One region of the Pseudomonas graminis genome, then DNA from elsewhere that is predicted to be linked to it. Evidence: predicted binding sites of a transcription regulator. Region 1 holds the regulator's gene; the other holds the start of a gene.
The links. Region 1 encodes FliA, which starts transcription of late flagellar genes. Its sites were predicted from a motif close to CTAAAGTTTNNNNNNNNNNNGCCGNTAA; they were not measured.

Region 1 (14,618 bases):
AGGACGCCTTCCTGGCTAAAGCCGGTCCTACAGAAACCCCGTACACGGTAGGACCGGCTTTAGCCGGGAAGACATCAGTCGCAGCACCACAAAAACTCGCGGTTTCCCGCGGTTCATGTGCCCCGATTATGCCCATGCACCTTGGTCATCAGCTGCGCTTCGGCCTGGGTCAGGCCGCAGGATTGAGTCAGTTCGTCGATGCTGGCACCCATGCCGACCAGGCGGGCGGCCTGGGCGAAGGACAGGGTCGAGGGATCGCGCTGCTCAAGGGCAGTGATCTTGTCTGGCAGCAGCGCGATGATGGAACGCAACTCGTGCAGTTCCTCACCCATTCTCACCGTCCCGCTCTGGTAATTTTCCAGGCGTCGAGCCAGCTCGCGGATGCGCTGATCACGCAGCGAATCCGCCTCCAGCTGCTGGGTGGCCTGGATGCGCAAGCGCTTGGTGTGGGCCATGAACATCGCGACGCTCGCGACCCACAACACCGCCAGAAAAATAACCGCCACATCGAGAATCAATCAGATGCTCTCCAGCTCGGACCACTCTTCCTCGGACATCATCTTGTCCAGTTCCACCAGGATCAGCAGTTCGCCGTTCTTGTTGCAGACGCCCTGGATGAATTTGGCGGACTCGTCGTTGCCCACGTTCGGCGCGGTTTCGACTTCCGACTGACGCAGGTAAACGACTTCAGCGACGCTGTCGACCAGGATACCGACCACTTGCTTGTCGGCCTCGATGATCACCACTCGGGTGTTGTCGCTGACTTCAACCGGGTCCAGACCAAAGCGCTGACGGGTGTCGATCACGGTGACGACGTTACCGCGCAGGTTGATGATCCCCAGCACGTAGCTTGGCGCGCCCGGGACCGGAGCGATCTCGGTGTAGCGCAGCACTTCCTGAACCTGCATCACGTTGATGCCATACGACTCGTTGTCCAGGCGAAAGGTGACCCATTGCAGAATCGGATCTTCGGAACCCTGTGCTGACGACTTCTTCATACCCCTAACCCCTTGCGTGTTGTGCGGTGCGGTCGACGTTTCGTACGCCGCCCTGTGTTGATCTGACGATGTTTATTGATGCGTTTTCATCTGCTTGACCGCGCCACTGGCAATCAGCTCGGCCAGCTCGGAAACGTCCAGCAACGCACACATGTGTTCGATCACCGTCCCGGCAAGCCAGGGCCGCTGACCACGATGGGTGCGCCATTTGATTTCGTTGGGGTCCAGGCGCAACGAGCGGCTGACCTGATGCACCGCCAGCCCCCACTCATAGCCCTGAACCGAGATCACGTATTGCAGGCCCTGACGAAAATCGTCGCGGTACCGGTCCGGCATGATCCAGCGCGCGGTGTCCAGCACCTTCAGATTGCCGGCCTGGCTTGGCAGGATCCCGAGGAACCAGTCCGGCTGACCGAACAGCGGCGTCAAGTCATGGCCTGCCAGCGGGTAAATCGAACCCAGGCACACCAGCGGCACCGCGAGGGTCAGACCGGCAACGTCGAACAGCAGGCATTCGAACGGCTCGGCCGCCCAGGCCGGGCGCTCGTCGCCAGTGGGCGGCGGCGTTGGCGTGCGTTGAGCGGACAGATGCACGTCAACAACCGGCTCGACCAGTGCTGTTGGCGGTTCTTCCACCACCAGAGCCTCAACCACAGGCGCTTCAACAACCGGCTCAACCAGCGGAACGATGGCTGGCGGCAGAATCACCGGCGGCATGACCACTGGCCGTTCCATCACCCGCGCGGCGGCAGGTTCCGGCTGAGCCGAATACGCCAGCGAAACAGGCGCAGGCCGGCTCATCGGCGCGGGCTGTGGCACCGGCAAAGCGGCAGCCACCGCAGCGGCTACTGCAGAACGCATGCGTGCGTCATGGGCCTGCTCTTCGAGCACGGCCGCTTGAAATTCATCGACGGACTCGACGACCTGCAGCTCCTCGGTCGCATCATAGAGCAACGCGTCCAGGTAGTTCTGCAGCGCCAGTTGTGGTCGTGAAGCGATGTCCAGGGGGCGGTTCATACGGGAGCCCGAAAAGTAGTGATGCGATTACCGCCTGATACAGATATCGGCTGCATAGCCGATGGACTTGAGCGTGCAGGCGCGCCGCTCGAAAAATAACGATCAGCGGACACTAGGCCACCTGCCCGACAAGCTGTTCGGTGAGCAGGTGCTTGAGCAACGCGCGGTACGCCAGCACGCCACGGCTCTTGTGGTCGAACTGTGAAGGGGTCAGACCCGCGCGGCTGGCATCGCGCAGTCGCGTGTCCACCGGAATGAAGGCATTCCAGACGTGTTCCGGGTAACTGTCGCGCAGCAGCTTGAGGGTGCTCATCGAGGCCTGGGTGCGGCGATCAAACAGCGTCGGCACGATGGTGTAAGGCAGCGGCACCTTGCGCGAGCGATTGATCATCGCCAGCGTGTTGACCATGCGTTCCAGGCCCTTCACCGCGAGAAATTCAGTCTGCACCGGAATCGCCAGTTGCTGGCTCGCCGCCAGGGCATTGACCATCAGCACGCCAAGCAACGGCGGGCTGTCGATGATCGCGTAATCAAAGTCCTGCCACAGCTGGGCCAGACTTCTGGCAATCACCAGCCCCAGGCCGCTCTGCCCTGGCGACTGGCGCTCTAGGGTGGCCAGCGCGGTGCTCGATGGCAGCAGCGAAATGCGCTTGTCACTGGTGGGCAGCAACAGTTGGCCCGGCAAACCGTCCGGCACCACGCCTTTGTTGAGGAACAGGTCGAAGCTGCTGTGTTCCAGCGTATCGGGATCTTGCCCGAAATAGCTGGTCATCGAGCCATGGGGATCGAGATCCACCACGACCACGCGCTTGCCCGCCTCTGCCAGCAAGCCGGCTAAAGCGATGGAGGTGGTGGTCTTGCCGACCCCGCCTTTCTGATTGGCTACTGCCCAGACTCTCATGAACTCGTTTTCCCCCCGACCAAAGCGACGACCGGGTTTAAGGGGCAGATGACGAAGATTTGACGCCTTGCGGCGGCTTGGCGGGGACTGGTGCAGTTTGTGTGCCAGCACGACGGAGGGCGGCATCGGGTTTTGCGTTGGCGGTAGTGCCTGAGCCGGTAAGGCTGCGGCGCACGTCCAGGTTGCGCGAGATCACCAGCACCACGCGACGGTTGCGCGCGCGGCCGTCGGCGGTGGCGTTGGAGGCCAGGGGCTGGAATTCGCCGTAGCCCACAGAAGCCAGCCGCGCCGGGTTGATCCCGTCCATGGCCAGCATCCGCACGATGCTCGAGGAGCGTGCTGAAGACAGTTCCCAGTTGGTCGGGAATTGGCCGGTGTTGATCGGCTGGTTATCGGTGAAGCCTTCGACGTGGATCGGGTTATCGAACGGCTTGATGATCTTCGCGACCTTGTCGATCAAGTCGAAGGCCTGATTGCTCGGCATCGCGTCGCCGCTGCCGAACAGCAGGCTGGAATTGAGCTCGATCTCGATCCACAGCTCGTTGCCGCGCACGGTCATTTGCTTGGAAGCGATCAGGTCGCCGAACGCCGCGTTGACGTCATCGGCAATCGACTTCAGCGGGTCGTCCGCGGCCTGGCCCAGCGCCGCGTCGGTCTGCTCGCTGTCCTGAACCAGCGGATCGGCAGGCCGCACGGTCTGCGGTTTCTGCTCGCCGATGGGGATCGGCTTGATGCTGCGCTCGGGCTCGTTGAACACCCCGACCAGCGCTTCGGACAGCACCTTGTATTTGCCTTCGTTCAGCGACGAGATGGAGTACATGACCACGAAAAACGCAAACAGCAAGGTGATGAAGTCCGCGTAGGACACCAGCCAGCGTTCGTGATTTTCGTGCTCTTCATGGCGACGTCGGCGGGCCATCAGTCCATCACTCCATGAAGCCTTGCAGCTTCAGTTCGATCGAGCGCGGGTTCTCGCCCTCGGCAATCGACAGCAGCCCTTCGAGGAGCATCTCCCGGTAGCGCGACTGGCGGATCGCCACGGCCTTGAGCTTGTTCGCCACGGGCAGAAGAAACAGGTTGGCGGACGCCACGCCATAGATGGTGGCAATGAACGCGACGGCGATACCGCTGCCCAGCTGATTGGGATCGGCCAGGTTGCCCATGACATGGATCAGGCCCATGACCGCACCGATGATGCCGATCGTGGGCGCGTAGCCACCCATGCTTTCGTAGACCTTGGCGGCCTGGATATCGCGGCTCTCCTGGGTGAGGAAATCGACTTCCAGGATGCCCCGTATGGCCGCCGGCTCAGCGCCGTCGACCAGCAGCTGCAGGCCTTTTCGCGAATAGGCATCGGGTTCCGAGTCCGCCACGGCTTCGAGGCCGAGCAGGCCCTCCTTGCGCGCGGTGAGGCTCCAGGATACGACGCGATCAATGCCACCGGCGAGATCGATGCGCGGCGGAAACAGAATCCAGATGAAGATCTGCATTGCCCGCTTGAACGCGCTCATGGGCGTCTGCACCAGACAGGCCGCCAGCGTACCGCCGAGCACGATCAGCGCAGCCGGGCCGTTGAGCAGCGCGCCCAGGTGCCCGCCTTCAAGGAAGTTGCCGCCGATGATCGCGACGAACGCCAGAATGATCCCGATAAGCGTCAAGACATCCATCAGCTGCAGGCCTCAACCAGGTGGCGCCCGATATCGTCGAGGCTGTAAACGGCGTCGGCCAGCTCGGCTTTGACGATCGCCATGGGCATCCCATAAATCACGCAACTGGCTTCGTCCTGCGCCCAGATCTGGCTACCGCTCTGCTTGAGCAGGCGCGCGCCTTCACGGCCGTCAGCGCCCATCCCGGTGAGGACGACGGCGAGGACTTTGTCGCTGTAGGATTTTGCTGCCGAGCCAAAGGTAATGTCGACGCAGGGCTTGTAATTGAGGCGTTCGTCACCGGGCAGGATTTTCACCGCGCCACGACCGTCGACCATCATCTGTTTGCCGCCAGGTGCCAGCAGTGCCAGCCCGGGACGCAGGATGTCGCCGTCCTCGGCTTCCTTGACGCTGATGCGGCACAGCTTGTCGAGACGCTCGGCGAAGGCTTTGGTGAAGGCGGCCGGCATGTGCTGGATCAGCACGATGGGCGCCGGGAAGTTGGCGGGCAGTTGGGTCAGCACCCGCTGCAAGGCAACGGGGCCACCGGTGGACGTGCCGATCGCCACCAGTTTGTAGGCTTTGCGCTTGGGCGCACCCGACGTTGGCGCGGGGTGATGGGACGTCGGCGCCGCTGCACGGGCAGGCGCAGGGGCGGGTGCCGGACGCGACGGTCGCGTTTCGGCAGAGGTACTGCGCGGTGCAGCGGGTGCAGCAGATGGCGCCGGTGCCGACGTGGCAGAAGGCGCGCTGCCGTAACCGCTGAAACGACGGTTGCTGCGGGAAATGCTGTGGACTTTCTCGCACAGCATCTGTTTGACCTTCTCGGGGTTGCGCGAGATGTCTTCGAAGTTTTTCGGCAGGAAATCCACCGCGCCAGCGTCCAGCGCATCGAGGGTCACTCGGGCGCCTTCGTGGGTCAGGGAGGAAAACATCAATACCGGGGTCGGGCAGCGCTGCATGATGTGACGGACCGCGGTAATGCCATCCATCATCGGCATTTCGTAGTCCATGGTGATCACGTCGGGCTTGAGGGCCAGGGCTTGTTCAATGGCTTCCTTGCCATTGGTGGCAGTACCGACCACCTGGATCGTGGGATCCGAAGAGAGAATTTCCGAGACACGACGTCGGAAAAAACCCGAATCGTCCACGACGAGAACCTTGACTGCCATAAACACTCCAAAGAGCGCGCGTCACCCTGAAGGTCGGCGCGCCCTGAATCACGTAGCTTGGGTCACATTGGCGAGACGAGACAGGCCAGTGAGACCGTTTTTCGCGCTTGAAACAGGACCTGCAGGAACTAGACCTGTGGGACCGGCTTCAGCCGGGAAGGCGTCGGATGTCACTCCGCACAACTTCGGGTGTCCCCACCGGCCTCTTCCCGGCTGAAGCCGGTCCTACTGGGAACGCGTCAGTTGCCACACCGCAAAATTCATGGTGTCCAAACCGGCCCTTTCCCGGCTAAAGCCGGTCCTACGCGGGAAGGCGTCGGATGTCACGCCGCAAAATTCACGGTGTCCACACCGGCCTCTTCCCGGCTGAAGCCGGTCCTACAGAACATCGCAAGGCCCTTACAGACATCGCAAGCCGCCCTACTCAAGCCAGTCCTGCTTAACCGATCCGGCGTGCCGCGTAGCGCTTGAGCATGCTTGGCACATCGAGAATCAGGGCGATGCGGCCGTCACCGGTGATGGTAGCGCCCGACATGCCCGGCGTGCCTTGCAGCATTTTGCCCAGCGGCTTGATCACCACTTCTTCCTGGCCGACCAACTGATCGACCACAAAGCCGATGCGTTGGGTGCCGACCGACAAGATCACCACGTGGCCTTCACGTTGCTCCTCGTGGGCCGCCGAACTGACCAGCCAGCGCTTGAGGTAAAACAGCGGCAGGGCCTTGTCGCGGACGATCACCACTTCCTGACCATCGACGACGTTGGTGGTCGACAGGTCCAGATGGAAGATCTCGTTGACGTTGACCAGCGGGAAGGCAAAAGCCTGATTGCCGAGCATGACCATCAGCGTCGGCATGATCGCCAGGGTCAGCGGCACCTTGATGATGATCTTTGAGCCCAGGCCCTTGGTCGAATGGATGTTGATCGAACCGTTGAGCTGGGCAATCTTGGTTTTCACCACGTCCATGCCCACGCCACGCCCGGACACATCGGAAATTTCAGTTTTGGTCGAGAAGCCCGGCGCGAAGATCAGGTTGTAGCAATCGGTGTCGCTGAGGCGATCCGCGGCGTCCTTGTCCATCACGCCGCGCTTCACGGCGATGGCACGCAGGACCGCAGGGTCCATGCCTTTGCCGTCATCGGAAATCGACAACAGGATGTGATCGCCTTCCTGTTCGGCCGACAGAATCACACGACCGTTACGGGGCTTGCCCGATGCTTCCCGCTCTTCCGGCGACTCGATACCGTGATCGACAGCGTTGCGCACCAAGTGGACCAACGGGTCGGCCAGAGCCTCGACGAGGTTCTTGTCCAGGTCGGTTTCTTCACCCACCAGTTCAAGGCTGATTTCTTTCTTCAACTGACGTGCCAGATCGCGGACCAGTCGCGGGAAGCGGCCGAACACTTTCTTGATCGGCTGCATGCGGGTCTTCATGACCGCGGTCTGCAAGTCAGCGGTGACCACGTCCAGGTTGGACACGGCCTTGGACATGGCTTCGTCAGCGCTATTGGCGCCCAGACGCACGAGGCGGTTACGCACCAGCACCAGTTCGCCGACCATGTTCATGATTTCGTCCAGCCGCGCGGTGTCGACGCGCACGGTGGTTTCCGCTTCAGACGGCGGTTTTTCGCTGGGCGCGGGAGCGGCAGCGCGAGCCGGGGCAGGCGCAGCGGCAGGAGCCGCTTTCGCCGGAGCGGCGGCAGCAGGCGTCGGTTTCGCCGGTTCAGCTTTGGCAGCGGGGTCTGGCTTGGTGGCCGGTGCAGCAGCGGGTGCTGCGGCAGCGACGGCAGGTTCAAACTTGCCTTTGCCGTGCAACTGATCCAGCAGGTCTTCGAATTCGTTGTCGGTGATTTCGTCCGATGCTGCGGCTTTCGACGCTGCAGCTGGCGCAACCGGTGTTGCAGGTGCAGCGGCAGCAGGCGCAGCGGGAGCAGCTGCACCCACGGCATCCGGCGAGAACGAACCCTTGCCGTGCAACTGATCCAGCAGCGACTCGAATTCATCGTCAGTGATTTCGTCACTGGCCGGTGCGGCAGACGGCGCTACAGCGGCCGGCGGTTGCACGGCATCGACGGCGAACTGGCCTTTGCCATGCAGCTGATCGAGGAGCGATTCGAATTCGGCGTCGGTGATTTCATCGCTGGCCGCATTACCGGCTGGCGCGGCAGCCGGTGCCGCAGGTGCTGCTGCAACGGGAGCCGCTGGTGCAGGTGCAGCCGGCGCAGGCGCCCCTGCCGCCTGAGCCTTGACGGCATTCAGCGAATCCAGAAGCTGTTCGAACTCGAAATCGGTGATGTCTTCGGACGGCGCTTCAGCGACCGGTTCTTCAACCACCGGTGCTGCAGCGATTTCTTCGGCTGAGGCCGGCTCCGCCAGGCGTGCCAGCGCGGCCAGCAGTTCAGGTGTGGCCGGGGTGACGGCGGAACGCTCGCGCACCTGACCGAACATGCTGTTGACGGTGTCGAGTGCTTCGAGCACCACGTCCATGAGCTCCGAGTCAACGCGACGTTCACCCTTGCGCAGGATGTCGAACACGTTCTCGGCGATGTGACAGCATTCAACCAGCTCGTTGAGCTGGAGGAAGCCGGCGCCCCCTTTTACAGTGTGAAAACCGCGAAAAATTGCATTGAGCAGGTCCGCATCATCTGGCCGGCTTTCCAGCTCGACCAACTGCTCTGACAACAGCTCGAGAATCTCGCCGGCCTCTACCAGAAAATCCTGAAGGATTTCTTCATCGGCGCCGAAGCTCATTGGGGGGTGCTCCTAAAATTAACCGTCAAACCGATCCGGAGGCTGCACTGACGGCCTGCGCGCATTGCTTTCGTCGAAGCATTGGCGCGCGGGTCCAGCAGCCACTTTCACAGAAAACCTGAAGTCCGAAACAGAGTGACCGAATCAGAATCCGAGGCTGGATAGCAGATCGTCAACATCATCCTGTCCGGATACAACGTCTTCACGTTTATCGGCATGAATCTGCGGACCTTCACCCTTGGAGTGAAGTTTTTCTTGTTCTTTTTGCTGACGGAACACTTCCTGGTCGTGCTCGATGCCCGCGAAGCGGTCCACCTGGCTCGCCATGAGCACCAGCTTGAGCAGGTTGCGCTCGACTTCGGTGACCAGCGTGGTCACGCGCTTGATCACCTGACCGGTGAGGTCCTGATAATCCTGGGCCAGCAGAATGTCGTTCAGATGCGCGGAAACCTCGGCGGTCTCCTTCTCGCTGCGGGTCAGGAACACATCGACGCGGCGGGCCAGATCACGAAACTCTTCGGCGCTGATCTCGCGGCGCATGAAGCGTCCCCAATCTTCGCTCAACGACTTGGCGTCAGCACTGAGCCCGCTCATCAACGGCGTGCTCAGCTCCACCAGGTCCATCGTCCGGTTGGCCGCGTTTTCGGTCAGCCTGACCACGTACGACAGCCGCTCGGTGGCGTCGGTGATCTGGGAGACCTCCTCGGCCTGCGGCATGTTCGGGTCGATCTGGAAGTTGACGATCGCGCTGTGCAGCTCGCGCGTCAATTTGCCGACTTCCTGATACAGGCCACGGTCGCGGGTCTGGTTAAGCTCATGGATCAGTTGCACGGCGTCGCCGAACTTGCCTTTTTCAAGGCTCGCGACCAGCTCTTGTGCGTGTTTCTTCAGGGTTGACTCAAAGTCACCCATTGTCGAATCTTTGGAATCCATAGCGCCCTCGCAGCGGACATCAGCTATTGACGCGCTCGAATATCTTTTCGATTTTCTCTTTGAGCACTTGCGCGGTGAACGGCTTCACCACGTAGCCGTTCACACCGGCCTGAGCAGCTTCGATGATCTGCTCGCGCTTGGCTTCGGCAGTGACCATCAGCACCGGCAGGCTGCGCAGACGCTCGTCGGCACGCACCTGCCGCAACAGGTCGATGCCGGACATGCCCGGCATGTTCCAGTCAGTGACGAGGAAGTCAAAGGCGCCGCTTTGCAGCATCGGCAATGCGGTGAGTCCGTCATCTGCTTCGGCCGTGTTGGTGAACCCAAGGTCACGCAACAGGTTTTTTATGATCCGCCGCATCGTTGAGAAGTCATCAACGATGAGGATTTTCATGTTCTTGTCCAATTCGACCTCCAAGCAGTCTTTAACGCGTTCAGCACCTGAACGCGCATTCAATCAATACCGGCTGCGCCGAACATGAAAAGGGGTGGAATCGACCGGGACGAGCGCAGCGAAACCGGATCATCCACGACCCGGTTCGACCGACTCCTGCCGTGTCTCTTTTGCTTCCGCTCACGTCCTGCACAGCCGGTCTTACAAGCAACACGCAGGCCTCGCGGCCCGCGCCTGATTCAGGAACGTGCGCGCCACTCGCCAAGGCGACCGCGCAACCGCGCCGCGCATTGACTGTGCAGCTGGCTGACCCGCGACTCGCTGACCCCCAGAACCTCACCGATTTCCTTGAGGTTCAGCTCTTCGTCGTAGTACAGCGACAACACCAGGCGTTCACGTTCCGGCAAGTTGGCAATGGCCTCGGCCAGCGCAGCCTGGAAGCGCTCGTCTTCCAGATCCCGCGACGGTTCCAGGGACTGGCTCGCGCCGTCCTCGTGCAGCCCTTCGTGTTCGCCGTCCTGCAACAGGTCGTCGAAACTGAACAGGCGGCTGCCCAGGGTATCGTTCAGAATCCCGTAATAATCGTCGAGACTCATTTCAAGTTCGGCAGCAACCTCGTGATCTTTAGCGTCACGGCCGGTTTTTGCTTCGATTGCACGAATCGCGTCACTGACCATGCGCGTATTGCGGTGGACCGAGCGCGGCGCCCAGTCCCCCTTGCGCACTTCGTCGAGCATCGCGCCACGGATACGAATACCCGCGTACGTCTCGAAGCTGGCCCCTTTGGTGGAGTCGTATTTGGTCGAAACCTCGAGCAAGCCAATCATGCCCGCCTGGATCAAATCCTCGACCTGCACGCTGGCCGGCAGACGCGCCAGCAAGTGGTAGGCGATTCGTTTGACCAGCGGGGCATAACGCTCGATCAGCTCATACTGGGAGTCTTTGGACGATTTGCTGTACATGCGATAGCCACTTGCTGTCATGAGACGGGCCCTGCGCTGGTTTGATGCACGAGGCGTTCTACGAAAAATTCCAGGTGACCGCGCGGGTTCGCCGGCAGCGGCCAGGTGTCGACTTTCTGTGCGATGGCCTTGAACGCCAGCGCACATTTGGAACGCGGAAACGCTTCGTACACGGCGCGCTGTTTCTGCACGGCCTTGCGTACGCATTCGTCGTACGGCACGGCGCCTACATACTGCAGGGCAACGTCGAGAAAGCGGTCGGTGACCTTGGTCAGCTTGGCGAAGAGGTTGCGCCCTTCCTGCGGGCTCTGGGCCATGTTGGCCAGGACGCGGAAGCGGTTCATGCCGTAATCGCGGTTGAGCAGTTTGATCAGGGCGTAGGCGTCCGTGATCGACGTGGGCTCGTCGCACACCACCAGCAGCACTTCCTGGGCTGCGCGCACGAAGCTCACCACCGACTCGCCGATGCCGGCGGCGGTATCGATGACCAGCACGTCGAGGTTGTCGCCGATGTCACTGAACGCCTGAATCAGCCCGGCATGTTGCGCCGGGGTCAGGTGGACCATGCTCTGGGTGCCCGACGCCGCCGGCACGATGCGGACGCCGCCCGGGCCCTGCAGCAGGACATCGCGCAGCTCGCACCGCCCTTCGATGACGTCAGCCAGGGTGCGTTTGGGGGTCAGCCCCAACAATACGTCGACGTTGGCCAGACCCAGATCGGCGTCCAGCAACATGACGCGACGTCCCAGCTCGGCCAGCGCCAGTGAAAGATTCACTGAAACGTTGGTCTTGCCTACGCCACCTTTGCCACCGGTCACCGCGATAACCTGTACGGGATGCATGCTGCCCATGTTAATTGTTTACCTTGTCTTGCTTAGACCTAAGCCACATGTCGGGCTGCACGTTCAGTGTCTGAACAATGCCTGGCAGACCATCGATGCAGGAAAATTCCACTGTCATTTTCTTCACCTAGCCCGCGCGCTTGCCGGTGCTGTGATAAAGATCCGCAAACATATCCGCCATCGCTTCCTCGCTTGGCTCCTCCTGCATCTGCACACTGACAGCCCGGCTCACCAACTGGTGCCGACGCGGCAAATGCAGATCATCCGGTATCCGTGGGCCATCGGTCAGATAGGCCACAGGCAGTTCGTGTGTCACGGCCAGGCTGAGCACTTCGCCCAGGTTGGCCGTTTCGTCGAGCTTGGTCAGGATGCACCCGGCCAGGCCGCAACGTTTATAACTGTGGTAAGCCGCTGACAGCACCTGCTTCTGGCTGGTTGTCGCCAGCACAAGGTAGTTGCGCGCCTTGATGCCACGGCCGGCGAGGGTTTCCAGTTGCAGACGCAGGGCCGGATCGCTGGCTTGCAGGCCGGCGGTGTCGATCAAGACCACGCGCTTGCGCAACAGCGGCTCCAGCGCCTGAGCCAGGGACTGGCCCGGGTCGACGTGGGTAACCGGTACATTGAGGATCCGGCCCAGGGTTTTCAGCTGTTCCTGAGCGCCAATGCGGAAACTGTCCATGCTCACCAGCGCGATATTTTGCGCGCCGTATTTCAACACATATCGGGCTGCCAGTTTAGCCAGCGTGGTGGTTTTGCCCATGCCGGCAGGGCCGACCATGGCAATCACACCGCCCTCTTCCAGTGGCTCCACATCGGGCGTGGCAATCATGCGGGCCAGATGGGCCAGCAGCATGCGCCAGGTGTGGGCCTGATCGTTCGAGTCCGGCACCATCGCCAGCAGATCGCGGGACAGCGGGCCGGAGAGGCCGACGCGTTGCAGACGGCGCCACAGGTTGGCCTGCTGTGGACGGCTGCCTTGCAGCTGGTTCCAGGCCAGCGAGCCCAGCTGGACTTCCAGCAATTCGCGCAGGCCGTTCAATTCGGAGCGCATCGCTTCGTAGGCGCGGTCGCCCACGGCCGGCTCGGCGTTGCGCTCGGCACGCTCGGCAGCCACAGCAGCGTGGATCGACGGGCGAAACGGTTCTTCCAGCGTCGGTTCAATCTGCTTGCTGTCATCCATCGCAAGGCCGGCGAACAACTGACGGTTGGCGACAGTGTCCAGCTCGCTGCGGTGGGTCAGCTCAGCCTGAGCGGTAACGATGCGCGACTGGGTTTTGCGCAATTCTTCTTCGAGTTCGATGTTCGGCACACGCGGCGCCAACGCAGACAACTTGTAATCCAGAGCGGCGGTCAGTTCCACGCCGCCGGCGATCCGCCGGTTCCCGATGATGGCAGCTTCAGCGCCCAGCTCATCGCGAACCAGTTTCATGGCTTGTCGCATATCGGCGGCGAAAAAACGCTTAACTTGCATGACTCACTACCTCAGCCGTTGGGCCCGACAGTCGCTACGATGGTGACTTGCTTATTGTCAGGAATTTCCTGGTAAGCCAAAACATGCATATTCGGTACAGCCAACCGTCCAAAGCGGGACAACATGGCGCGAACCGGACCTGCGACCAACAAAATAACCGGCTGCCCCTGCATCTCCTGACGCTGCGCCGCTTCGATCAACGAGCGCTGAAGTTTCTCAGCCATGCTCGGTTCGAGGAGAACGCCTTCTTCCTGACCCTGACCTGCCTTCTGCAGACTATTTAGCAAGATCTGTTCCAACCTTGGCTCAAGCGTGATGACAGGCAGCTCCGGCTCAATGCCGACAATGCTTTGGACGATTGCGCGGGACAATCCGACCCGTACCGCAGCCACCAGCGCGGCGGTATCTTGACTACGCGCGGCGTTGTTGGCGATGGCTTCAGCGATGGAGCGGATGTCGCGAACCGGCACCTGTTCGGCGAGCAGCGCCTGGAGCACCTTCAGCAGGGCCGACAGGGACAGCACGCCCGGCACCAGTTCTTCCGCCAGTTTTGGCGATCCCTTGGCCAGCAGGGTCATCAATTGCTGGACTTCCTCGTGGCCAATCAATTCATGAGAGTGCTTGTAGAGAATCTGGTTCAAGTGGGTTGCCACCACCGTGCTGGCGTCCACCACGGTGTAACCGAGGGACTGCGCCTGAGCGCGCTGGCTGATTTCAATCCAGACGGCTTCCAGACCAAACGCCGGGTCCTTGGCAGTGATGCCGTTGAGGCTGCCAAATACCTGACCGGGGTTGATGGCCAGTTCGCGGTCGGGGTAAATCTCGGCTTCGGCCAGGGTCACGCCCATGAGGGTCAGGCGATAGGCGCTGGGCGCCAGGTCGAGGTTGTCGCGGATGTGCACGGTCGGCATGAGGAAACCCAGCTCCTGGGAGAGCTTCTTGCGCACGCCCTTGATCCGCGCCAGCAGCTGACCACCCTGATTGCGGTCCACCAGCGGAATCAGGCGGTAGCCCACTTCCAGACCGATCATGTCGATCGGGGTGACGTCGTCCCAGCCCAGTTCCTTGGATTCCTGCGCCCGGGTCGGCGACGGCAGCAGCTCTTGTTGACGCTTGACCTCTTGCACCGCGGCGAGCTTGACTTGGTTCTCTTTCTTCCACAGCAGGTAAGCACCGCCAGCGGCCACCAGCCCGAGGCTGATGAAGGAGAAGTGCGGCATACCCGGAACCAGGCCCATGACGATCATGATCCCGGCGGAGACAGCGAGTGCCTTGTGGGAGGCAAACATCTGGCGGCCGACCAGTTTGCCCATTTCTTCCGAACCGGACGCACGGGTCACCATGATCGCGGCTGCAGTGGACAGCAGCAGGGAAGGCAACTGCGCCACCAAACCGTCACCGATGGTCAGGAGTGCGTAGACCTTGCCGGCGTCGCCAAAGCTCATGCCGTGCTGGAAGATGCCCACCAGCATGCCGCCAATAAGGTTGATGAAGAGGATCAGCAGGCCGGCGATGGCGTCACCGCGGACG
Region 2 (14,618 bases), 2.0 Mb from region 1:
GGCGTGGATGGACGTAACTGCGGTCAGGCCCCGTGACGGCGCCAAACGCACCTACGACATCGTCGGCCCGATCTGCGAAACCGGGGATTTCCTGGCCAAAGAGCGCGAACTCGCGCTGGCTGAAGGCGATTTGCTGGCCGTGCATTCCGCCGGCGCCTATGGCTTCGTGATGAGCTCCAACTACAACACCCGCGGACGTACGGCCGAGGTGCTTGTGGATGGCGAGCAAGCCTTCGAAGTGCGTCGCCGTGAAACCGTGACTGAGCTGTTTGCCGGCGAAAGCCTGCTGCCGGAGTAATCCCATGCTGCTGCGTTTTACCAAGATGCATGGCCTGGGCAATGATTTCATGGTGTTGGACCTTGTGAGCCAGCACGCGCACATTACGCCCAAGCATGCCAAGCAATGGGGCGATCGCCACACCGGCATCGGCTTCGATCAGTTGCTGCTGGTCGAAGCACCGAACAATCCGGACGTGGACTTCCGTTACCGGATTTTCAATTCCGACGGTTCCGAGGTCGAGCAATGCGGCAATGGCGCGCGCTGCTTCGCCCGTTTCGTGCTGGACAAGCGGCTGACGGCCAAGAAGCAGATTCGCGTCGAGACCAAGGGCGGCATCATCGAGCTGGACATCCGCAACGACGGCCAGATCAGCGTGGATATGGGCGCGCCGCGCCTGGTGCCGGCGGACATCCCGTTCGATGCGCCGGAGCAGGCCACCTGCTATTCCCTTGATGTCGATGGCGAGACCGTCGAGCTCGCGGCCGTGTCCATGGGCAACCCGCACGCCGTGCTGCGCGTCTACGACATCAACAACGCACCGGTGCATGTGCTGGGACCGAAGATCGAGAACCATCCGCGCTTTCCGGCGCGGGTGAACGTGGGCTTTCTCCACGTCGTCGACCGCCAGCGCGCGCAACTGCGGGTGTGGGAACGTGGCGCCGGGGAAACCCAGGCCTGCGGCACCGGTGCCTGCGCGGCAGCGGTCGCGGCCATTACTCAGGGCTGGATGGATTCGCCAATGCTGATCGACCTGCCGGGCGGACGCCTGTCCATCGAGTGGGCAGGCCCCGGCCATTCTGTGATGATGACTGGCCCGGCTGTCCGGGTTTACGAAGGCCAAGTACGTCTATGAGTGAGAGTATCCAATGACCGACCAGCCTCAGACTTCAAACGACACGCCCGGCCAGTCCCCTGCCGAGAACGCAGTGCCTGCCCTTGAAGCCGAGGCGGTCGCGGCCTGGCTGCAACAACATCCTGATTTCTTCGCCGAACACGACGAGCTGTTGGCGATGATGCGCGTCCCGCACCAACGGGGCGACACCGTCTCGCTGGTCGAACGCCAGCTTAAATTGCTGCGCGAGCGCAACATCGAGATGCGCCACCGGCTTTCGCAACTGATGGACGTGGCCCGGGACAACGACCGGCTGTTTGAAAAAACCCGCCGGCTGATTCTCGATCTGATGGACGCAACCAGTCTGGAAGAAATCGTCATCTGCGTGGAAGACAGCCTGCGCCAAGAGTTTCAGGTGCCCTTCGTCAGCCTTATCCTGTTCAGCGACCACCCGATGACCGTCGGACGCTGGGTCAGCGCTGCCGACGCGCAGAAAGCCATCGGTGGGCTGATGTCGGGCGGCAAGACCCTGTGTGGCGCGCTGCGCGAGCATGAACTCGAGTTCCTGTTCGGCAGCGAGCAAAGCAAGGAAGTAGGCTCGACCGCCCTGGCTTCCCTCACCCATCAAGGGTTGCATGGCGTTCTGGCCATCGGCAGCCGTGATCCGCAGCATTACAAAAGCTCGGTCGGCACGCTGTTTCTCAGTTACATCGCCGACGTGCTCAGCCGCCTGCTGCCCCGCTTCACCAACTCGCTGCGTTCGGTTCGCTAGTCATGGAAGGGCAACTGGACGCTTACTGCACGCACCTGCGCAGTGAGCGCCAAGTGTCGAGCCATACGCTTGAAGCCTATCGCCGCGACTTGAACAAGGTCCTGGCGTTCTGCGAAAAGCAGCACATCGACAGCTGGAAAGCGCTGGATATTCAGGCCATGCGCAGCCTTGTCGCGCGCCTCCACCAGCAGGGCCAATCCTCGCGCAGCCTGGCCAGACTGCTGTCAGCCGTTCGCGGCTTCTATCACTACCTCAACCGCGAAGGCCTTTGCGATCACGATCCGGCCAATGGCCTGTCACCGCCCAAGGGCGAGCGTCGCCTGCCGAAAACGCTTGATGCCGACCGAGCCCTGCAACTGCTTGAAGGCGGCGTCGAAGACGATTTCCTGGCCCGGCGCGATCAGGCCATCCTCGAGCTTTTCTATTCGTCAGGCCTGCGCCTGTCCGAATTGACCGGACTGAACTGTGCAGACCTGGATCTGGCGGACGGTCTCGTGCAGGTCCTCGGAAAAGGCAGTAAAACCCGCGTTTTACCGGTCGGCAGAAAAGCCCGGGAAGCGCTGGAGGAATGGCTCAAGCAGCGGGCGCTGGCCAATCCACAGGACGATGCTGTATTCGTCAGCCAGCAGGGCCGGCGCCTCGGGCCGCGATCGATCCAGCTGCGGGTCAAGGCCGCTGGCGAACGCGAGTTGGGCCAGAATCTGCACCCCCACATGCTTCGCCATTCATTCGCCAGTCACTTGCTGGAGTCGTCCCAGGACCTGCGCGCCGTGCAGGAGCTGCTGGGTCACGCCGATATCGCCACCACTCAGATCTACACCCACTTGGATTTCCAGCATCTGGCCACGGTGTACGACAGCGCCCATCCACGGGCCAAGCGCAAAGGTAACGCCGACAATGAGCATTAAGCTGATCACCTTCGATCTGGACGATACGCTGTGGGAAACCGCACCGGCGATTGTCAGTGCGGAAGCCAAGCTGCGTGAGTGGCTGGCTGCCAACGCGCCAAAACTAGGGCCGGTTCCGGTCGAGCATCTGTGGGAAATCCGCTCGCGACTCATCGAAGAGGATCCGACCTTCAAGCACCGGATCAGTGCGTTGCGCCGTACGGTGCTGTTTCACGCTCTGGAGGACGCTGGCTACGGCCAGGCTGAAGCCCACGAGCTGGCGGACCAGAGCTTTGAAGTATTCCTTCAAGGGCGGCACCAGTTGGACATCTTCCCTGAAGTGGTGCCGACACTGGAAATCCTGACCAAGTCTTACACGCTGGGTGTCGTGACCAACGGCAATGCCGACGTCCGCCGCCTGGGCCTGGCCGATTACTTCGCCTTCGCGCTCTGTGCCGAGGACCTGGGCATCGGCAAACCAGACCCTGCACCTTTCGTTGAAGCGCTGAAACGCGGCAATGCCGATGCCAGCCACGCCGTGCATGTCGGCGATCACCCGGGTGATGACATCGCCGGTGCTCAACAAGCCGGCATGCGGGCGATCTGGTACAACCCCGGCGGCAAAGCCTGGGAGGCTGAAAGAGCGCCGGATGCCGAGATCAGCAGCCTGACGCAATTGCCCGAGGTGCTGGCGCGCTGGGGTTGATCCGTGTCTCCCCCGGTATGAATGCCGGCTTTTGCGCCGGCAACCCGGATCGCAGGCAATAAAAAACCCGCAGCGACAGCGGGTTTTTCATCAAGCGCACAACCGGCCCTTAGATAGGACGGCTGCCGTACTTGTTATCAGGCTTCTTGGGCGGATCGGCGACCACATTGGCCTCCACTTCCACGACCTTGCCACCGCGAGCGAGGAATTCTTCCATCGCGCGAGCCAGAGCATCACGCTCTTTGTTCTTGGCTTCCACGCTCGGCAATTCGTCTACCGAGACGGCGGCCTTGGCCTTGCCCTTGGCCGGAGTCGCAGAGACTTCAGCGCTGTCGTCGACCTCCACTACATCTTCATCGGAAGCCGCAGCGAGCCCCTCGCCGCCCTCCTCGTCTTCCAGCTCGTCTTCCAGACCTTCTTCGATGTCGTCGTCGCTCATGTTCTACCTCATGACTTGCGCAAGCAGATTAGTTATAGCCCAGCCGGGCTTGATTTCTTGGACAGCCGGAAAAAATTCAACTACCGCATACTCTCAGCGGTCGTGTCCCTCACCTTGAAGCGTGGCGAGGACTCTACGGGCTCCGCCTGCATCGCGGTGCTCGCCCAGATAAATACCTTGCCATGTGCCCAACGCCAGCCGTCCATTTGTAACCGGCAATGTCAGCTGGCAGCCAAGCAGACTGGCTTTGAAGTGCGCAGGCAGATCGTCGGGTCCTTCGTCGTCATGCTCGTAACCGTCGCGCCCCTGAGGCACCAGACGGTTGAAGAAACGCTCGAAATCGCGACGTACCGCCGGGTCGGCGTTCTCGTTGACGGTCAACGAGGCCGAGGTGTGTTGCAGCCAGACATGCAGCAGGCCAATGCGGCATTCGCGTAATTCGCGAAGGCCCGCAACGATCTCGTCAGTCACCAGATGGAAACCACGAGGCCTTGCCCGCAGCGTGATCAAGGTCTGTTGCCACATACCGTTCTCCGCCCTTCGGCGCGCATTCTAACGCGCTGGAAAAAAAAACAAAGTGCGTAATGAGCGACGATTTTTACGGGCGCAGAACAAGGGCATTTATGCCCTCTCAAGCGTCCGGAATCGCCAGGTTTGGCCGAACATTGCAGCGGATGTCCCTGCCTGGAACACCCGCCCCCTGTGCGGACATCCCTATCGACAAACCCCAGGCAAAAAAATGCCCGGAGACCCGGGCATTTTTTCATGCGTGGATTACAAGTTGTAGCCACGTTCGTTGTGTTGCGCCAGGTCCAGGCCGACCGCTTCTTCTTCTTCGGTGACACGCAGGCCCATGACCATGTCGAGCACCTTGAGGATGATGAAGGTCACGATCGCGGTGTAGATGACCGTGAAGCCGACGCCTTTGCACTGAATCCAGACTTGTGCCGCGATGTCGGTCACAGTGCCGAAGCCGCCCAGCGAAGGGGCTGCAAACACGCCGGTCAGGATCGCGCCAAGGATACCGCCGATACCGTGAACGCCGAACGCATCCAGGGAGTCGTCGTAGCCCAGTTTGCGTTTCAGGCTGGTGGCGCAGAAGAAGCAGACCACGCCTGCCGCCAGACCGATGATCAGGCCGCCCATTGGGCCGACAGTACCGGCAGCCGGAGTCACAGCAACCAGACCGGCAACCACACCCGAGGCAATGCCCAGCGCGCTTGGCTTACCGTGGGTCAGCCATTCGGCGAACATCCAGCCCAGCGCTGCAGCAGCAGTGGCGATCTGGGTGACCAGCATGGCCATACCGGCGGTGCCGTTGGCCGCAGCTGCGGAACCTGCGTTGAAGCCGAACCAGCCCACCCAGAGCATGGCCGCACCTACCAGGGTGTAACCCAGATTGTGCGGGGCCATCGGAGTGGTCGGGAAACCTTTACGCTTGCCGAGTACCAGGCACGCTACCAAGCCAGCCACACCGGCGTTGATATGAACAACGGTGCCGCCCGCGAAGTCGAGAACGCCCCAGTCCCACAACAGACCGCCGACGCCGCTCCAGACCATGTGCGCAATCGGCGCGTAAACCAGAGTGAACCAGATCGCCATGAAGATCAGCATCGCGGAGAACTTCATACGTTCTGCGAAGGCGCCGACGATCAGGGCCGGGGTGATGATGGCGAAAGTCATCTGGAAGGTCACGAAAACGGCTTCCGGGAACAGTGCCGCAGGGCCAGTGATGCTTGCCGGGGTGATGCCTGCCAGGAACGCCTTCGACAGACCGCCGACGAAGGAGTTGAAGTTGACGACGTTGGCTTCCATCCCGGTGGTGTCGAAGGCCATGCTGTAGCCGTAGACGACCCACAGAATGCTGATCAGGCCGGTAATGGCGAAGCACTGCATCATCACGGAAAGAATGTTTTTCGAGCGGACCATGCCGCCGTAGAACAGCGCCAGACCGGGGATGGTCATGAACAACACCAGCGCGGTGGAAGTCAGCATCCAGGCGGTATCGCCGGAATTGAGTACAGGGGCTGCCACTTCGTCTGCCGCCATGGCCAAGCCAGGGGTTACGAGGGACAACAGGGCTCCTAGCCCTGCGAATTGACGCAGAGTCATATTGTTTTCTCCTGGGGCGTTGGGGTTTGGCGGCTTAGATTGCGTCGGTATCGGTTTCGCCGGTACGGATGCGGATGGCCTGTTCCAGATTGACCACGAAGATCTTGCCGTCACCGATCTTGCCGGTGTTGGCCGCTTTGGTTATCGCTTCGATAACGCGGTCCAGATCCTTGTCGTCGATCGCAACATCGATCTTCACCTTGGGGAGGAAGTCGACTACATACTCCGCACCGCGATACAGCTCGGTGTGGCCTTTCTGACGTCCGAAGCCTTTGACTTCAGTAACCGTGATGCCCTGCACGCCGATTTCGGACAGCGACTCGCGTACGTCGTCCAGCTTGAACGGCTTGATGATGGCAGTGACTAGCTTCATGAAACTTTCTCCCGAATTGGTGGACTTGCCCCAGGAAAACAAACCCGACTCAAGTCTAAGCGCAGTGTCTGGCTTTGTAACGCGTCGTGTCCGCAAGAGACCTGACCAACTCCAGAAAACCGCTTCTGACGAAACATTCCCCGCTCCGCCTGCCGCACTGCATTCGTCACAGCGACTGCATCAGTGCATGGGTTACAAGCCACTAAGCAGAAAGCTTGCCATCTCATCGATCAGCGTGAATTTCGGCACTTGGCCCGTTAATTCACGCTTCAGCGTAGTCGTCGATTGCCATCGCCGCACAACAACGGTGCGCGTGTGCCCGAGGCGATGCGCGAAAAGCGTGCAGAGCGTTGCGCGTGGCGGACGGTCGAAAGCTGCGTGCTACACTCGCGCCCTCTGATTCTGGAGTTTCATCATGCTCGCCCCTAAAGCCTTTCTCGACGCCCTGAGCGGCCACGCGTCCCGCCTGTTCAACGGCGAAACCCCGGTTCCCCGCAGCGAATTCGAAACCCAGTTCAAGGCGCTGCTGCAGAGCGGTTTTAGCAAGCTGGATTTGGTCAGCCGGGAAGAATTCGACAGCCAGATGATCGTCCTCGCCCGTACCCGCGCCCGTCTTGAGGCACTGGAAGCGAAGATGGCAGAGATGGAAGCGCAGTTGGCGACGCAGCCGAAAGCGCCAGGGGCCGAGCCACAAGGTTAAGCGTTTAACCCTGCGGGTGCTCAGGCGCAGTGCGCAATGCGCTGAACCTGGGCTTTGATGGCCTCCAACGTGGCCATCGACCTATCCTCCTGTGCCCCTGCCCATCGATACACACCCCGAAAAACATGCCTCCGCCCACGCGCCAGGGCAATGACTATCCTTCAGCTCGCCGCAGGAAGCGGTGCTGCCTTCAAGGAAAGACATGTCCCTCGCGATCGTTCTGAGCCGTGCCCAGGTTGGCGTTGAAGCGCCTGCCGTGACCGTCGAAACCCATCTCGCCAACGGGCTGCCCAGCCTGACGCTGGTGGGTCTGCCGGAGGGCGCGGTCAAGGAGAGTAAGGACCGGGTGCGCAGCGCAATCCTCAACTGTCGGCTGGAATTCCCGGCGCGGCGGATCACCCTGAATCTCGCCCCTGCCGATTTGCCCAAGGACGGCGGGCGCTTCGATGTCGCCATCGCACTTGGCTTGCTCGCCGCCAGTGCGCAGGTGCCGACGCTTGCGTTGGAGGGCATCGAATGTCTGGGGGAACTGGCGTTGTCGGGTGCGATTCGGCCCGTGCAGGGCGTGCTCCCGGCGGCGCTTGCTGCGCGGGAAGCAGGGCATACGCTGATCGTGCCGGCAGTGAATGCCGAGGAAGCGTGTCTGGCGTCAGGCTTGAAAGTAATCGCGGTCAGTCATCTGCTGGAGCTGGTGTCACACTTGAATGGGGACACGGTTATCCCGCCCTATAAATCCAACGGCCTGATTCTGCAGACGCAGCCTTATCCCGACTTGAGTGAGGTGCAAGGCCAGACCGCTGCCAAACGCGCGTTGCTGGTGGCCGCGGCCGGCGCGCATAACCTGCTTTTCAGCGGTCCCCCCGGCACCGGCAAAACGCTGCTCGCCAGCCGTTTGCCAGGGCTGTTGCCGCCGCTGGATGAACTCGAAGCGCTGGAGGTGGCGGCGATTCAGTCGGTCGCCAGTCATGCGCCGCTGACCAGTTGGCCCCAGCGCCCTTTTCGGCAACCCCATCACTCTGCATCGGGTCCTGCGTTGGTCGGGGGTGGCAGTCGCCCGCAACCTGGCGAGATCACCCTGGCGCACCACGGTGTGCTGTTTCTGGACGAACTTCCGGAATTTGATCGGCGGGTGCTGGAGGTGCTGCGCGAACCCCTTGAATCCGGCCACATCGTCATTTCCCGCGCGCGGGATCGGGTGCGCTTTCCGGCGCGCTTTCAACTGGTCGCCGCGATGAACCCCTGCCCGTGTGGTTATCACGGCGAGCCGACCGGGCGCTGCCGCTGCTCAACCGATCAGATTCAGCGCTATCGCAACAAGCTGTCCGGACCGCTGCTCGACCGGATCGACCTGCATCTGACGGTCGCTCGGGAAACGACCTCCTTGGCCGCCACTGCAGACAGCAAGGGTGAAAGCGCCAGCGCAGCGGAAGTGGTCTCCGAAGCCCGACAACGCCAACAACGGCGCCAGGGCTGTGCCAACGCCTTTCTTGACCTGCCTGCGCTGCGTCAACACTGCGCGTTGCTGCCGGAAGACGAAGCCTGGCTCGAGAATGCGTGTGAACGCCTGAACCTGTCCCTGCGCGCTGCCCACCGCCTGCTGAAAGTGGCGCGCACGCTCGCTGATCTGGAGAAGGTGGACGCCATCGCCCGATGCCACATCGCCGAGGCGCTGCAGTATCGGCCTTCGACGAATTAAAACCGACTACCTATGCCACGGCGGGAGATACCCTGTCGTTCAGCACCGCGCTGTCGCGCAGCATGTACAACACGTGCGGGAGTGAGCTTGCTCACGAAGGCGGCATCTCAACCGCTGATTATTTAGCAGATGTTCTTGCCTCTTCGCGAGCAAGCTCACTCCCACAACGCGTGTATCGCCAGATCCATCTGCGGTGTTGCTTGATGAGAGTGAGTTTGCTCACTCCAACACTGCTCCGCTCTGGCGATTCTGAAACGCTCCAGCCTCACCGAAACCGATCCACTTCCTTCTGCAAGTCAGCTGCCACCGCGTTCAGCTCTTGAGCCGTGATCGCCAGGTTGGACACGACTTCGCGTTGCTCGCTGTTCGCCAGGGCGATGCTTTGCAGGTTGGCGCTGAGCAGCGTTGCCGTGTTGCTCTGCTCCTGGGTCGCGGTGGTGATGGAAGTGAATTGCTCACCAGCCGATCGGCTTTGTTCGTCGATCTGGGCCAGGGCTGCGGCGACTTTGGCGTTGCGCGACAGGCCTTCCTGCATCAGCGCGTTGCCTTGCTGCATGGTGTTGATCGCATTGCTGGTCTCTTGCTGGATGCTGCTGATCATGCCGGAGATTTCGTCGGTGGCTTGGCGCGTACGAGATGCCAGGCTGCGGACTTCATCCGCTACCACCGCAAAACCACGGCCTTGCTCACCAGCGCGTGCTGCCTCAATGGCGGCATTGAGGGCCAGAAGGTTGGTCTGCTCGGCAATCGACGTGATGACGCTGACAATCCCGCCAATCTCCTGCGAGCGCTGGCCCAAGGTATCGATCACCGTCGCGGTGCTGCTCAGCGAGCCTGCAATTTGCTCCAGCGAGGCCGATGCCTCCTCCATGGACGTACGACCGATACGCGTCTGCTGGGCATTGCCCTGGGCCATGCGCTCGGTGGTGCCCATGTTGTCGGCGATGGTCAGGGCCGTGGCGCTGAACTCCTCCACCGCGCCGGCCATACTGGTGATTTCGCCGGATTGCTGCTCCATCCCTTCATAAGCACCGCCCGACAGACCGGACAACGCGTTGGCACGACTGCTGACTTCCAGCGCTGCTGTGCGGATGTGGGACACCATGGTTTCCAGCGCCTGACCCATCTTGTTGAAGCTACCCGCCAGCTGACCAATTTCGTCATGGCTGGAAACGTTCAGACGCGCGCTCAAATCACCGGCACCCAGGGCTTCGGCCTGACTCACCAACGCCGACAGCGGCCGCAGCTTGCTGCGCAGCAGCCAGATTGCGGCAGCGACAGCGATCAGCATCGCCAGCAGGCTGCCGATGGCCAGTTGCGTGCCGACGCTCCAGGTCACTGCGCTGATTTCATCCTTGGGCATCGTCGCCAGAACCGTCCACGGGCCGCCGGCAAACTTCTCGCCGACGGTGTAGAAGTCTTCACCGGCGTCCTGCCAGAACCGCCCAACGCCTGGCGTCTTGGCGAACTCGGCCAGGGTGGTGCTTGCCTGATCCAGATCCTTCACGCCCGCTGGTGCCACCAGCCATTTGCTCTGCTCGTCGAGTAGAGCCAGCGAGCCGGTGGAGCCGATGCGGAAGTTTTTCAGGTTGTCGAACTGCGCTTTCTGCGCGTCGGTGTAGTCGAAACCGACAAACAGCACGGCGATGACCTTACCGCTGGCGTCACGCACCGGGCTGTATTGAGTCATGTACAAGCGATCGAACAACAGCGCGCGACCGACGTATCCCTGGCCGGCGAGCAGCTTGTCGTAGGCGGGATGTTTGTGATCCAGCGAGGTACCGAGGGCGCGTGAGCCGTCCTGCTTGCTCAGGGATGTGCTGACGCGCACGAAGTCGTCGCCGCTGCGCACAAAGACCGTCGCCACGCCGGCCGTCATTTTCTTGAAATCATCGACTTCCGTGAAGTCGTTGTTCAATGCCGTACCGTTCAGCAGCAGCGCAGGAGTCTGCACGCCCGCAACCGCGATCTGTTGATCGGCCTGGACGCTCAAACCGCCCGAAAAGCGCTTTTCGAACAGGCCGCTTAAACGCTGGGTGCTGTCACGCAGCGTGCTGTGGAACGTGTTCAACTGGTCGGCCAGCAACCGGGCTTCGCTGCTCATGTGCTCTTCGCGAATGACCAGGTTAGCCGAGTCCAGAGAGCGCAAGGCGAATAGCGTACTGCCGCTGATGACGACGGCCAGAATAACGGCCAGGGCGATGCCGAGTTGCGAGGCAATTCGGGCGCGAGGCTGAGACATTGGAGCTCCTTGCCGAACGACTGGACCGTCCTGATCTCAGGAACACCATTCGGACGAATCTAATAGAGGGGATCGATGAACCGATTGAGGTGAACCGGCTCTGCATTACACCTTCGGCCGACAAAAGAAATACTTGAGTCCAACCCCCTTTATGGACGGAATTATTTCCTTTTCTGACAGTCTCGGCGCCCTTTTTCAATAAGCCTGCGCTCTGCGGCTTACTCCAGAATCGTCACGTCCGGCAGCTCCATCGCCTGCACTTCACCCTGCAAAAAGTCACTGAGCCGGCGCATACGCTCACCGCCCGGTCGAGTCTTGGGCCATACCAGGTAATAGTTCTCGCCGCTGACCACCGCCGTACGCCAGGGCAGGCTGAGTCTTCCCTGAGCAACGTCCTCCGCCACCATCAGCAGATCGCCCATGGAAACGCCGTAACCCCGGGCCGCCGCGATCATGCCCAACTCAAGCGTGTCGAATACCTGCCCGCCCTTGAGCGAGACCCGGTCAGACAAGTCCATGCGCTCCAGCCATCGGCGCCAGTCGCGACGGTCAGGCGTGGGGTGCAGCAGTTCGGCGCCGGCCAGTCGCTCGGCATCCCACGGCGCGTCATCCAGCAGGGTCGGCGCGCCCACGGGAATCAGCCATTCCGGGAATAGATACGTCGCCTCCCATTCCGGCGGGAAATGCCCATGGCTGAGCAACACCGCGCAATCGAACGGCTCCTGGGTGAAGTCGACGCTGTCGATGTCCATCCAGGCGCTGGTCAGTTGCACTTCGTTACCCACTTGCAAGTGGCGAAAACGACTCAGCCGCGCCAGCAGCCAGCGCATAGTCAGGGTCGAAGGAGCCTTCATGCGCAAAATGCCCTCCTCCGCCATCAGCGCGCTGCACGCTCGCTCCAGGGCAGAAAATCCTTCACGTACGCCCGGGAGCAATTCCCGTGCGGCCTCGGTGAGCTGCAGGTTGCGACCATTGCGGCGAAACAGACGGCAGGCAAAATGCTCTTCCAGCGTGCGGATATGCCGACTGACCGCACTCTGGGTGATCGACAGCTCTTCAGCGGCGCGCGTGAACGAGCTGTGTCGCGCAGCGGCTTCAAATGCGCGCAGGGCATACAGAGGCGGAAGAGTGCGAGACATCAGCGGGGATTCCTGAGGCGGCCGGACGACTCCGGTCACTCTACTGCAAAAATGGCAGGATGAGTTTTACTCATGCGAGTGATCTTATTTATCCCTTTGTGCATCCCTGGCTGAATCCCCACAATGACCGGCCTGCCAACACCCGCAACCCGAGCGCAAAGACCATGCACCAGCACGCCTTCAAAGAACTGTGGATCATCCTGCGTCTGGCCGGGCCGCTGATTGCTTCGCAGATGGCGCACATGCTGATGGTATTCACCGACACCGTGATGATGGGCAAGTTGGGCCCGGAATCCCTCGCCGGTGGCGGGCTGGGCGCGGCGAGCTACAACTTCGTGTCGTTCTTCTGCGTCGGTGTCATGGCAGCGGTCGGTACACTGGTCGCGATCCGCAAGGGCGCGAATGATCACGCCGGCGTCACCCGCCTGACCCAGGCCGGTTTGTGGCTGGCGTGGGGCATGGCGTTGATTGCTGCGCTGATCCTGTGGAACCTTGAGCCGATCCTGCTGCACTTCGGTCAGGACGAGGCTAACGTACACATGGCCAGTGAGTTCCTGATCACGCTGCCATTGGCGCTGCCTGGCCTGCTGAGCTTCATGGCCCTGCGCGGTTTCACCAGCGCACTGGGGCGTGCCACCCCGGTAATGGTGATCAGTCTGGTGGGCGTGGCCCTGAACTTCGGGCTCAATTATGCGTTCATCCACGGGCTGTTCGGCCTGCCGCACTGGGGCCTGATGGGCATTGGCCTGGTCACCGCTATTGTCACCAACGCCATGGCCTTGGCGCTTGCGCTGCACATTCGTTATCACAGCGCCTACGCGGCGTATCCCCTTCACAAAGAACTGATGAAACTTTCACGCAGCTGCCTGAAAGAGCTGTGGCGTCTGGGCCTGCCCATCGGCGGTACGTATGCGGTGGAAGTCGGCCTGTTTACCTTTGCGGCGTTCTGCATGGGCGCCATGGGCAGTACCCAGATGGCCGCGCACCAGATCGCCCTGCAATCGGTATCGATGGCGTTCATGGTCCCGGTCGGGATTTCCTACGCGGTGACCATGCGCATCGGTTTGCACTACGGCGCAGGGAATCTGTTGCTGGCGCGCACCGCCGGACGCATGGGGATTGGTTTCGGCGGGCTGCTGATGCTGTCGTTCGGCATTCTGTTCTGGGTTGCACCCCACGCCGTCATCGGTTTGTTCGTGGACGTCAACGATCCGAAATACCAGGGTGTGGTCGAGCTGGCGGTGAAGCTGCTGGCGATCGCAGCATGGTTCGAGATTCTCGACGGCACGCAGACCATTGCCATGGGTGCGATCCGGGGGTTCAAGGACGCCAAGACCACATTCCTGATCGGACTGGCGAGCTACTGGGTGGTCGGCGCGCCGTTGGCGTGGGGCCTCGGGTTTCTGGCGAACCAGGGCGCGGTGGGCGTGTGGTGGGGATTGGCGATCGGCCTGCTCTGCTCAGCGGTCGCACTGACCTGGGCATTCGAGCGCAAGACCGCGCGGCTGCTGCGCAAAGAGGCGACCGGCGTTGTGGTGATGGGATAGGCCTCTGCGGGTATTCACAATCCGGGGCGGTCACAAACCCAACTGTAGGAGCAATCGGAGGTTACGACGGTCGCGAAGGCGGTGGGTCTGTGACATCCATGTCGGCTGACCCCATGCATTCGCGAGCAAGCTCACTCCTACAGAATCACTCCGAGGTGTGTTCAAAGAACGAGCCGCCGCTCACTGGCTCTGCAGCGCAATCCCTTTGCTCTGATCCATCGCCAGATACTCCATCAGCTCCGGCAATGCCAGCGGGTGGCTGATCAAAAAGCCCTGAGCCTGATCGCAATTGAAGCTGCGCAGCAATGCCAGTTGCTCAGGAGTTTCGACACCTTCGGCCACCACTTCGAGGCTGAGGTTGTGGGCCAGGTTGATCATCGCGTGGACCAGCTTGCGGTTTTCCTCACGCTGCTCCATTTCGCCAACGAAGCTCTTGTCGATCTTCAGCAGCGTGATCGGCAGGCTGTTGAGGTGAACGAAGGATGAAAACCCGGTGCCGAAATCGTCCAGCGAGAAGCGCACACCCAGGCGTCCCAGCGCGTCCATGGTCTGTTTGACCAAGTCACTGCGGCGCATGACGGCTGTTTCGGTCAGTTCAAATTCCAGCCATTGCGCGTCAATGCCGCGGTCGGCGATCAAGCGGCTGAGCGTCGCAAGCAGCTGGTTGTCCTGAAACTGGCGGAACGACAGGTTGATCGCCATGTGCAGCGGCGGCACGCCTTTTTCGCGCAGGGCCTGCATGTCGCGCAGGGCACGGGCGATGACCCAATAGCCCAGCGGCACGATTAGCCCGCTTTGCTCGGCCAGCGGCACGAACTCGCTCGGCGGTAGCAAACCGCGTTCGGCGTGGCGCCATCGCACCAGTGCCTCCAGTCCCAGGATGTGCCCGGTAT

Region 2: a site for FliA is predicted at 11,150-11,177, ahead of FX982_RS08190 (methyl-accepting chemotaxis protein). Genes of this name have one in related genera too.

The regions. Positions count from the first base shown of each region.
Region 1 is NZ_CP053746.1:5,359,051-5,373,668, forward strand. Features, by position in the region: gene FX982_RS23780 (DUF2802 domain-containing protein) at 114-518, opposite strand; gene FX982_RS23785 (chemotaxis protein CheW) at 519-998, opposite strand; gene FX982_RS23790 (CheW domain-containing protein) at 1,071-2,015, opposite strand; gene FX982_RS23795 (ParA family protein) at 2,128-2,916, opposite strand; gene motD (flagellar motor protein MotD) at 2,954-3,835, opposite strand; gene FX982_RS23805 (flagellar motor protein) at 3,843-4,583, opposite strand; gene FX982_RS23810 (protein-glutamate methylesterase/protein-glutamine glutaminase) at 4,583-5,734, opposite strand; gene FX982_RS23815 (chemotaxis protein CheA) at 6,174-8,486, opposite strand; gene FX982_RS23820 (protein phosphatase CheZ) at 8,631-9,419, opposite strand; gene FX982_RS23825 (chemotaxis response regulator CheY) at 9,439-9,813, opposite strand; gene fliA (RNA polymerase sigma factor FliA) at 10,053-10,796, opposite strand; gene fleN (flagellar synthesis regulator FleN) at 10,793-11,626, opposite strand; gene flhF (flagellar biosynthesis protein FlhF) at 11,745-13,088, opposite strand; gene flhA (flagellar biosynthesis protein FlhA) at 13,100-14,618, opposite strand, start outside.
Region 2 is NZ_CP053746.1:1,799,295-1,813,912, reverse strand. Features, by position in the region: gene lysA (diaminopimelate decarboxylase) at 1-298, shown strand, start outside; gene dapF (diaminopimelate epimerase) at 303-1,133, shown strand; gene FX982_RS08235 (DUF484 family protein) at 1,147-1,884, shown strand; gene xerC (tyrosine recombinase XerC) at 1,887-2,792, shown strand; gene FX982_RS08225 (HAD family hydrolase) at 2,782-3,477, shown strand; gene FX982_RS08220 (hypothetical protein) at 3,587-3,916, opposite strand; gene FX982_RS08215 (secondary thiamine-phosphate synthase enzyme YjbQ) at 4,010-4,441, opposite strand; gene FX982_RS08210 (ammonium transporter) at 4,691-6,028, opposite strand; gene glnK (P-II family nitrogen regulator) at 6,063-6,401, opposite strand; gene FX982_RS08200 (accessory factor UbiK family protein) at 6,817-7,101, shown strand; gene FX982_RS08195 (YifB family Mg chelatase-like AAA ATPase) at 7,304-8,797, shown strand; gene FX982_RS08190 (methyl-accepting chemotaxis protein) at 9,063-11,039, opposite strand; gene FX982_RS08185 (LysR substrate-binding domain-containing protein) at 11,258-12,178, opposite strand; gene FX982_RS08180 (NorM family multidrug efflux MATE transporter) at 12,343-13,725, shown strand; gene FX982_RS08175 (putative bifunctional diguanylate cyclase/phosphodiesterase) at 13,906-14,618, opposite strand, start outside.